DNA from 2 places in the Streptomyces sp. NPDC043861 genome. Region 2 is predicted to be linked to the other one. Evidence: riboswitches for the same ligand, from Rfam matches in the RefSeq annotation. Region 2 holds a riboswitch; the other holds the start of a gene.

Region 1 (4,411 bases), on a different contig from region 2:
TGAAGTCCTCGGAGGCCGCGACCTTGAACGAGACGGCCTTGGCCGCGATCACATGCTCCAGCGGACCGCCCTGCTGACCGGGGAAGACCGCGGAGTTGATCTTCTTGGCGAGCTCGGCGGTCGAGAGGATCACACCGCCGCGCGGGCCGCCCAGCGTCTTGTGGGTGGTCGTGGTCACGACATGGGCGTGCGGCACCGGGTTCGGGTGCAGACCCGCGGCGACGAGGCCCGCGAAGTGGGCCATGTCGACCATCAGGTACGCGCCGACCTCGTCCGCGATCCGGCGGAAGGCAGCGAAGTCCAGCTGGCGCGGGTACGCGGACCAGCCGGCCACGATCAGCTTCGGCTTGGACTCCTTGGCGAGCCGTTCGACCTCGGCCATGTCGACCTGGCCGGTGGCGTCGTCCACGTGGTAGGCGACCACGTTGTAGAGCTTGCCGGAGAAGTTGATCTTCATGCCGTGGGTCAGGTGCCCGCCGTGCGCGAGGTTCAGACCCATGATCGTGTCGCCCGGCTTCAGCAGCGCGAACATCGCGGCCGCGTTGGCCTGGGCGCCCGAGTGCGGCTGGACATTGGCGTGCTCGGCGCCGAACAGCGCCTTGATGCGGTCGATGGCGATCTGCTCGACGACATCGACGTGCTCGCAGCCGCCGTAGTAGCGGCGGCCCGGGTAGCCCTCGGCGTACTTGTTGGTGAGGACCGAGCCCTGGGCCTCCATGACCGCGACCGGAGCGAAGTTCTCCGAGGCGATCATCTCGAGGGTGGACTGCTGACGGTGGAGCTCGGCGTCGACGGCGGCGGCGACGTCCGGGTCGAGCTCATGGAGGGGAGTGTTCAGAAGCGACATCACGCGATCCCTTGTGGCCAGTGGTCTTCGGTCAGCCGGCGAATTCGGTGTACTCGTCGGCGGAGAGCAGGTCGGCCGGCTCCTCCGTGACGCGCACCTTGAACAGCCAGCCGCCCTCGAACGGGGCGCTGTTCACCAGCGACGGGTCGTTGACGACGTCGTCGTTGACCGCGGTGACCTCGCCGGAGACCGGGGAGTACAGGTCGCTGACCGACTTGGTGGACTCCAGTTCGCCACAGGTCTCGCCCGCGCTCACCGTGTCACCGATCTCGGGGAGCTGGACGTACACGACGTCGCCGAGGGCGTTCGCCGCGTGCTCCGTGATGCCGACCGTCGACACGCCGTCCTCGGCGGCCGACAGCCACTCGTGCTCCTTGCTGTAGCGCAGTTGCTGGGGGTTGCTCATGTGCTGAATTCTCCTGTACGCGGTGGACTGCTGCTTACGGGGCTGGTGAGGGGCTACTTCTGGCGCTTGTAGAAGGGAAGCGCAACGACCTCGTACGGCTCATGAGTACCGCGGATGTCGACACCGACGCCCGCACTGCCGGGCGCGGCGTGAGCGGCGTCCACATAGGCCATGGCGATCGGCTTGCCCAGGGTCGGCGACGGGGCGCCCGACGTGATCTCGCCGATCACCTGACCGCCCGCGACCACGGACATTCCGGCTCGGGGCACACGGCGGCCCTCGGCGACGAGACCGACCAGCTTGCGCGGGGGGTTCGTGGCGGCGCGCTCGGCCGCCGTCCCGAGGGCCGCACGGCCGACGAAGTCACCCTCCTTCTCGAACTTCACGACCCGGCCCAGACCCGCGTCGAAGGGTGTGAGCGAGGTGGTCAGCTCATGCCCGTACAGCGGCATGCCCGCCTCCAGGCGCAGCGTGTCACGGCAGGACAGACCGCAGGGGACGAGACCGACCGGCTCGCCCGCCTCGGTCAGAGCCCGCCACAGCTTCTCGGCGTGCTGCGGCTCCACGAAGAGCTCGAAGCCGTCCTCGCCGGTGTAACCGGTACGGGCGATCAGCGCCGGGACGCCGGCGACGGTGCCGGGCAGGCCCGCGTAGTACTTGAGCCCGTCCAGATCGGCGTCGGTGAGCGACTTCAGGATGCCGGGGGCCTCGGGGCCCTGGACGGCGATCAGCGCGTAGGCGTCGCGGTCGTCGCGTACCTCGGCGTCGAACTCCTCCGCACGGCTGCTCAGCTCGTCGTAGACGGTCTGTGCGTTCGAGGCGTTGGCGACGACCATGTACTCCGTCTCGCCGAGGCGGTAGACGATCAGGTCGTCGAGGATTCCGCCGTCCTCCTGGCAGATCATCGTGTAGCGGGCGCGGCCGACGGAGACACCGCCGATGTTGCCGACCAGCGAGAAGTCCAGCGCGGCGGCGGCCTCGGGGCCGGTCACGGTGATCTCGCCCATGTGGGAGAGGTCGAAGAGCCCGGCCTTGGTACGTACGGCGTTGTGCTCTTCACGCTCACTCGCGTACCGCAGCGGCATGTCCCAGCCCGCGAAGTCGGTCATGGTCGCGCCCAGTGAGCGATGCAGGGCATCGAGGGCGGTAAGACGGGGGGTGGTGCTCATGGATAGGACTCCCAGGGCATGACTGGCGAGGACGATCCTCCCCATCTGTCATCGAAACCTGAGAGGTTCATCACGGCCATACGTACGCTGCGTACGCAATGGGCATGACTTGCACCTTGGGTGGAGCCGCATGAGCTGCGGCCCGCTTTTCAGATCTGCCTCATCCTCGCGGTACGGGGCCTGAGAGATTCAAGGGAGGGACTTGCTCCTTCGGCGCCCGGCCCACAAAGTGGCCAGGACTCTCCCGCGCGGATTCAAGCGGCCGGTATGCAGTTGGCGCGGACATCATTGCACGGGCGCCACGATCGGCAAATCACTTGTTGGTCATTACCTTTTCTTTAAGCTTCTTGGGCAGGGTCCCGGTGGACCCGACAAGGGGGAGAGCGATGACGTTGCAGCGGCCAGGTGCCTATATGACGACGACGGCGGGAGTGCGCGCCCGGGCCGGCCTGTCCGCGCGCCGGCTGCTGGGCGCATCGGCGCCCGCATCCCCGCCCGTGGTGCGTGATCTGCGCGACCGTGCGGGCCGCGGCCCGCGGAGCCTGGAATTCGCCCGGGGGGACGTGGTCGTGATCTCCGGCCTGCCCGGAAGCGGGAAGTCCACCCTGATCAGGCGGGCCGCGAAGGACGGCGGGATCGACTCCCAGGACACCCGGGACCGCTGGGACGCAAGGATGCCCGGACTGCTTCCCTACGCCGTGTACCGCCCGCTGGTCCGGATGGCCCACTACGCCGGGCTGTGGCGCTCGCTCCGTGCCGGCGGGGGTGTGATCGTGCACGACTGCGGCACCCAGTCCTGGGTCCGCCGCTGGCTGGCCCGTGAGGCCCGCCGCCGCGGCACCTCGCTCCATCTGCTCCTGCTCGACGTCACCCCCGCCGTCGCCCGCGAGGGCCAGCGTGAGCGAGGCCGCGGCGTCTCCCCGTACGCCTTCAGCCGCCATCGCCACGCGGTCTCCCGTCTTGTGCGGGACGCGGAGAAGGGCCGCCTCCCGCGGGGCTGTGCCTCGGCGACGCTGCTGGACCGCGACGCGGCGACCGCGCTGAAGCGCATCGGTTTCGCCGCCATGGACTGAGCCGCCCCGGCGCATCCCCAGCCGTTACCCTGCTTGACGCAGGACATCGGGCCCGGCAGGGGCCGGACGGGGAAGCAGGGGACGCGCAGTGGATACGACATGGCCCGCCAACGAGCTCGAAGAGGTGCTGGCCGCGTCCGTCGGCAGTCCGGGCGCCGGAGGCCGGATCGTCGAGGTGCTCGGACGGAGCCCCGTCTGGGTGCCGCTGCCCAATGGCGGCGGACCGGACAGCCCGAGCCTGGATCTGCCGACCCTCGAGATCGACGGGGCGCCGTACGTCCCGGTCTACAGCTCCCAGCAGCAGTTTCTGCAGTGCGTCGGCGACCGGATGTCCTGCACCGTGGCGCCCGCGATCGAGTTCGCGCGCGGACTGCCGCCGCAGCTCGGGATCGCGGTGAACCCCGGCGGCGCGATCGGAGTGCCGCTGCCGCCGCCCGCGGTCGCCGAGCTGTGCCGGGTCGGCAGGACGCCGCTGGACGGAACGGCGAGCGGGGGCCGGGTGCGGCTGTTCGAGCCGGACTGGCAGGACGAACCGATCGACTTCCTGGCCGCCGCCGCCGGCGAGTTCGAGGGAACCGGTGTGGTGCAGACCGCCCGCCGTGTCCTGGCGAGCATCGAGGGCGACGCGCCGACGCTGTTCGTCGGCGTCCAGCTCTCCGCCTGGGAGGGCCATCACCGCACCGCCCCGATGGACGCCCTCGGCCGCGCGCTCGGCCGGGTCGCCGTGAAGTGGCCGGTCAACCTGGTCCTCCTGGACCTGGCCCAGGACCCGGTGGGCGACTGGATGCTCAACCGCGTCCGGCCCTTCTACACCCGGCAGCACCCGCCGTCGCACACATAGTCGTCAAGGCGGTGTCAGGGCAGCCGCATAAGCTGGTTTGATGACGTGCGCCGCACTTGCCCGGTGCGGCGGCAC
Region 2 (4,411 bases):
CAGAGGTGTGAGATCCGCGCCGACGATTCTGCATCTGGACATGGATGCGTTCTTCGCCGCCGCCGAGCAGGCGGCGAAGCCCAGTCTGCGCGGAAAACCGGTCGTGGTCGGCGGACTGGGGCCGCGTGGAGTGGTGGCGACGGCGTCGTACGAGGCGAGGCGTTTCGGCGTGCATTCGGCCATGCCGATGGCCCAGGCGCGGCGGCTCTGCCCCAATGCCGCGTACCTGGTGCCGCGGTTCTCGCTGTACCGGTCGGTCAGCGACAAGGTGATGGAATTGCTCGGGCGTCTGTCGCCGCTGGTGGAGCCACTGAGCCTCGACGAGGCGTTTGTGGACCTGGAGGCGGGTGGGGCGGCCGATGACTCGCGCTCGGCACGGGAGGCCGCTGAGCGGCTGCGCAGGGACATTCATGCGGCCACCGGGTTGACCGGCTCGGTGGGCCTTGCCGGCTCGAAGATGCTGGCGAAGATCGCATCCGAGCAGGCGAAGCCCGACGGTCTCGTGCTGATCGAGCCGGGGACGGAGCGGGAGCTGCTGTGGCCCATGCCGGTGCGGACCCTGCCCGGGGTCGGGCCCGCGACCGGGGAGCATCTGCGCCGGGCGGGGATGACCACGGTCGCCGAACTGGCGGAGGCCGGTGAGGACGAGCTCGTACGCCTGCTGGGCAAGGCGCACGGGGCGGTGCTGTTCCGGATGGCGATGGGGCACGACGACCGGCCCGTCGTTGCCGAGCGTGACGCGAAATCGGTCTCGGTCGAGGACACCTTCGACGTGGATCTGCACGACAGGGTGCGGATCAGACTCGAGGTCGAGCGGCTCGCCGAGCGTTGCGTCCAGCGGCTGCGGGCGTCCGGACACTCGGGGCGGACCATCGTGCTGAAGGTGCGGCGGTTCGACTTCTCGACGCTGACCCGGTCGGAGACCCTGCGCGGGCCGACCGACGACACAACAGTGGTGCGGGAGGCTGCAGCGCGGCTGCTGGAGTCGGTGGACACCACGGGCGGGGTGCGTCTGCTCGGCGTGGGGGTGAGCGGCCTCGCCGACTACACCCAGGAGGACCTGTTCGCGCAGGCTGCCGCGGGGGAGAGCGGCTCCGGCGCACATGAGAGCGCCGTGCCCGGCCCCGGGGGTGTGCCCGAGGACCCGGAGCCTCCCGAGCCGCAGCCGAGACCCGAGCGGCGCTGGGCCGCCGGGCGCGATGTGCAGCACGCCCGGTACGGGGCGGGCTGGGTGCAGGGCAGTGGGCTCGGGCGGGTCACGGTCCGTTTCGAGGAGCCCTGGTCGACGGTGCCGGGACGAGTGCGGACGTTCTCGGTCGACGACCCCGAGCTCGAGCCGTCGGAGCCGCTGCCGCTGGTCAGGCAGGAGCCGGACCACCCGTCGGTGGAGGATCCGCCGACGGCTTCCGCCGCCCCGGATCCGTCGTCACCGGATCAGTCGTCGTGGCCGGCCAGCCGTCCGAAGTCGCGGTCCCCCGTGGAGTCCGGGGCGGCCGGATCCGGGCCACCGGACGGCGAGGGCTTCTCCGGGGGAGCGGGGAGGTCGAGTCCGTAGTGGTGGTACAGCTGCAGTTCCTGTTCGGGGGAGAGATGCCGGCCGACGCCGAAGTCGGGGGCGTCCTTGATCAGTGCCCGCTCGAAGGGGATGTGGAGGCCGTCGCCGGCGAGCTCGCTGGGCTCCAGCGGGACGAATGCGTCCCTGCTGAACAGCCCGGTGCGCACGGCCGCCCACTCGGGTACTCCCGTCGCGTCGTCGAGATAGACCTCGTCCACGGTCCCGATCTTGGTGCCATTGCGGTCGAACGCCTTGCGGCCTATCAGGCTGCGCGGATCGATATCGGTCTGCACGGTCCCTCCAACCGGTCGCACTGCTCCGTAAGTACTACGAAAATGCACAATTGTGGCCTCGGCCACTCGACAGCTTTGGCCAAGGCCTCGCTGGTACGCTGGCAGACGGCTGCTGACCCCGTGCGGGAGAGTGCTCCGGTCATGTACCGGAGACGCCGAAGGAGCAAATCCTCCCCGGAATCTCTCAGGCCCCCGTACCGCACGGACGAGGTCACTCTGAAAAGCAGAGCGGACGTCCGATGGCGTCCGCTCTCACCGACGGTGAAAACCGGAATGCCGGCGAGCGGGCGGGCGGACCGGTGAAGCTCTCAGGTTAGATGACAGAGGGGGAGGCCGTCCGGGCACCCGCGCCGTGGTGCCCCTCGCAGGTCGCATCGACCAGGAGGCCTCACATGACCGCCAACCGCACTCCGCTCTCACGGCTGGAGCAGGGCACGCCCTTCGAGCAGCGCCACATCGGGCCCGACGCCGAGGCCCAGGCGAAGATGCTCGCCCAGGTCGGCTACGGATCACTCGACGAGCTGACCGCCGCCGCCGTACCGGACGTGATCAAGAGCGCCGAGGCGCTCGGGCTGCCCGACGCCCGTACCGAGGCCGAGGTCCTGGCCGAGCTGCGCTCCCTCGCGGACCGCAACCAGGTCCTGGCCCCGATGATCGGCCTCGGCTACTACGGCACCTTCACCCCGCCGGTCATCCTGCGGAACGTCATGGAGAACCCGGCCTGGTACACCGCGTACACGCCGTACCAGCCCGAGATCTCGCAGGGCCGCCTCGAGGCGCTGCTCAACTTCCAGACGATGGTCGCCGACCTGACCGGACTGCCCACTTCCGGTGCCTCGCTGCTCGACGAGGGCACCGCGGCCGCCGAGGCCATGGCGCTGTCGCGGCGCGTCGGCAAGGTCAAGAACGGCGTGTTCCTGGTCGACGCCGACGCCCTGCCGCAGACCATCGCGGTGATCGAGACCCGTGCCGAACCGACCGGTGTCGAGGTCGTCGTCGCGGATCTGAGCAAGGGCATTCCCGCGGAGGCCGTCGAGCGCGGTGTCTTCGGTGTCCTGCTCCAGTACCCCGGCGCATCCGGAGCCGTCCGTGACCTCAGGCCGGTCATCGAGCAGGCCCACGGGCTCGGCGCGATCGTCACTGTGGCCGCCGACCTCCTGGCGCTGACGCTGCTCACCTCTCCCGGCGAGCTCGGCGCGGACATCGCCGTCGGCACCACCCAGCGCTTCGGCGTTCCGATGGGCTTCGGAGGCCCGCACGCCGGTTACATGGCGGTCCAGGACAAGCACGCCCGCAGCCTGCCCGGCCGCCTCGTCGGTGTTTCCGTCGACGCGGACGGCAACAAGGCCTACCGTCTCGCCCTGCAGACCCGTGAGCAGCACATCCGCCGTGAGAAGGCGACCAGCAACATCTGCACCGCGCAGGTGCTGCTCGCCGTGATGGCCGGGATGTACGCCGTCTACCACGGCCCCCAGGGTCTGCGGACGATCGCGCAGCGCACCCACCGGTACGCCGCGATCCTCGCCGAGGGGCTGCGCGCGGGCGGAGTCGAGCTCGTGCACGGCGCCTACTTCGACACGCTGACCGCCCGGGTCCCCGGCAAGGCCGCCGACGTCCTTGCCGCCGCCCGCGAGAACGGCGTCAACCTGCACCTCGTGGACGCAGACCATGTCTCGATCTCGTGCGACGAGACCACCGGCCGCGCCCAGCTGACCGCCGTCTGGTCCGCCTTCGGCGTCGAGGGTGACATCGAGGCGCTCGACGCGACGGTCGACGACACCCTTCCGGCCGGGCTGCTGCGCACGGACGACGTCCTCACGCACCCGGTCTTCCACGCGCACCGCTCCGAGACCGCGATGCTGCGCTACCTGCGCAGGCTCGCCGACCGTGACTACGCGCTGGACCGGGGCATGATCCCGCTCGGCTCCTGCACGATGAAGCTGAACGCGACCACCGAGATGGAGCCGGTGACCTGGCCGGAGTTCGGGCAGATCCACCCCTTCGCACCGGTGGAGCAGGCGGAGGGCTACCTCACGCTGATCCATGAGCTGGAGGACCGCCTCTCGGAGGTCACCGGCTACGACAAGGTGTCCATCCAGCCGAACGCCGGTTCGCAGGGTGAGCTCGCGGGCCTGCTGGCGGTGCGCGCCTACCACCGCGCCAACGGCGACGAGCAGCGCACCGTCTGCCTCATCCCGTCCTCGGCGCACGGCACCAACGCCGCGAGCGCCGTGATGGCCGGCATGAAGGTCGTCGTCGTCAGGACCGCGGACGACGGCGAGATCGACGTCGCAGACCTGCGCGCCAAGATCGAGCAGTACCGCGACGAGCTGTCCGTGCTGATGATCACGTACCCGTCGACGCACGGCGTCTTCGAGGAGCATGTCGCGGACATCTGCGCGCAGGTGCACGAGGCCGGCGGTCAGGTGTACGTCGACGGAGCCAACCTCAACGCGCTGGTGGGTCTCGCCAAGCCGGGCAAGTTCGGTGGCGATGTCTCCCACCTGAACCTCCACAAGACCTTCTGCATCCCGCACGGCGGCGGCGGCCCGGGTGTCGGCCC

Evidence for each region. Region 2 has a riboswitch for glycine ahead of gcvP (aminomethyl-transferring glycine dehydrogenase). Riboswitches for the same ligand answer to the same signal wherever they lie in the genome.
Region 1: it holds a riboswitch for glycine, as region 2 does, so the genes downstream of both, gcvT (glycine cleavage system aminomethyltransferase GcvT) here and gcvP (aminomethyl-transferring glycine dehydrogenase) in region 2, are expected to answer to the same signal.

Annotation. Positions count from the first base shown of each region.
Region 1 covers NZ_JBWKDP010000011.1:190,172-194,582, forward strand. Annotated here, with positions in the region: gene glyA (serine hydroxymethyltransferase) at 1-847, opposite strand, end outside; gene gcvH (glycine cleavage system protein GcvH) at 879-1,253, opposite strand; gene gcvT (glycine cleavage system aminomethyltransferase GcvT) at 1,307-2,422, opposite strand; glycine riboswitch at 2,582-2,679, opposite strand; gene AC068D_RS24760 (AAA family ATPase) at 2,809-3,495, shown strand; gene AC068D_RS24765 (enhanced serine sensitivity protein SseB) at 3,584-4,336, shown strand.
Region 2 covers NZ_JBWKDP010000016.1:188,593-193,003, reverse strand. Annotated here, with positions in the region: gene AC068D_RS30385 (DNA polymerase IV) at 8-1,555, shown strand; partial or broken gene AC068D_RS30380 (PRC-barrel domain-containing protein) at 1,717-1,773, opposite strand; glycine riboswitch at 1,962-2,058, shown strand; glycine riboswitch at 2,059-2,182, shown strand; gene gcvP (aminomethyl-transferring glycine dehydrogenase) at 2,241-4,411, shown strand, end outside.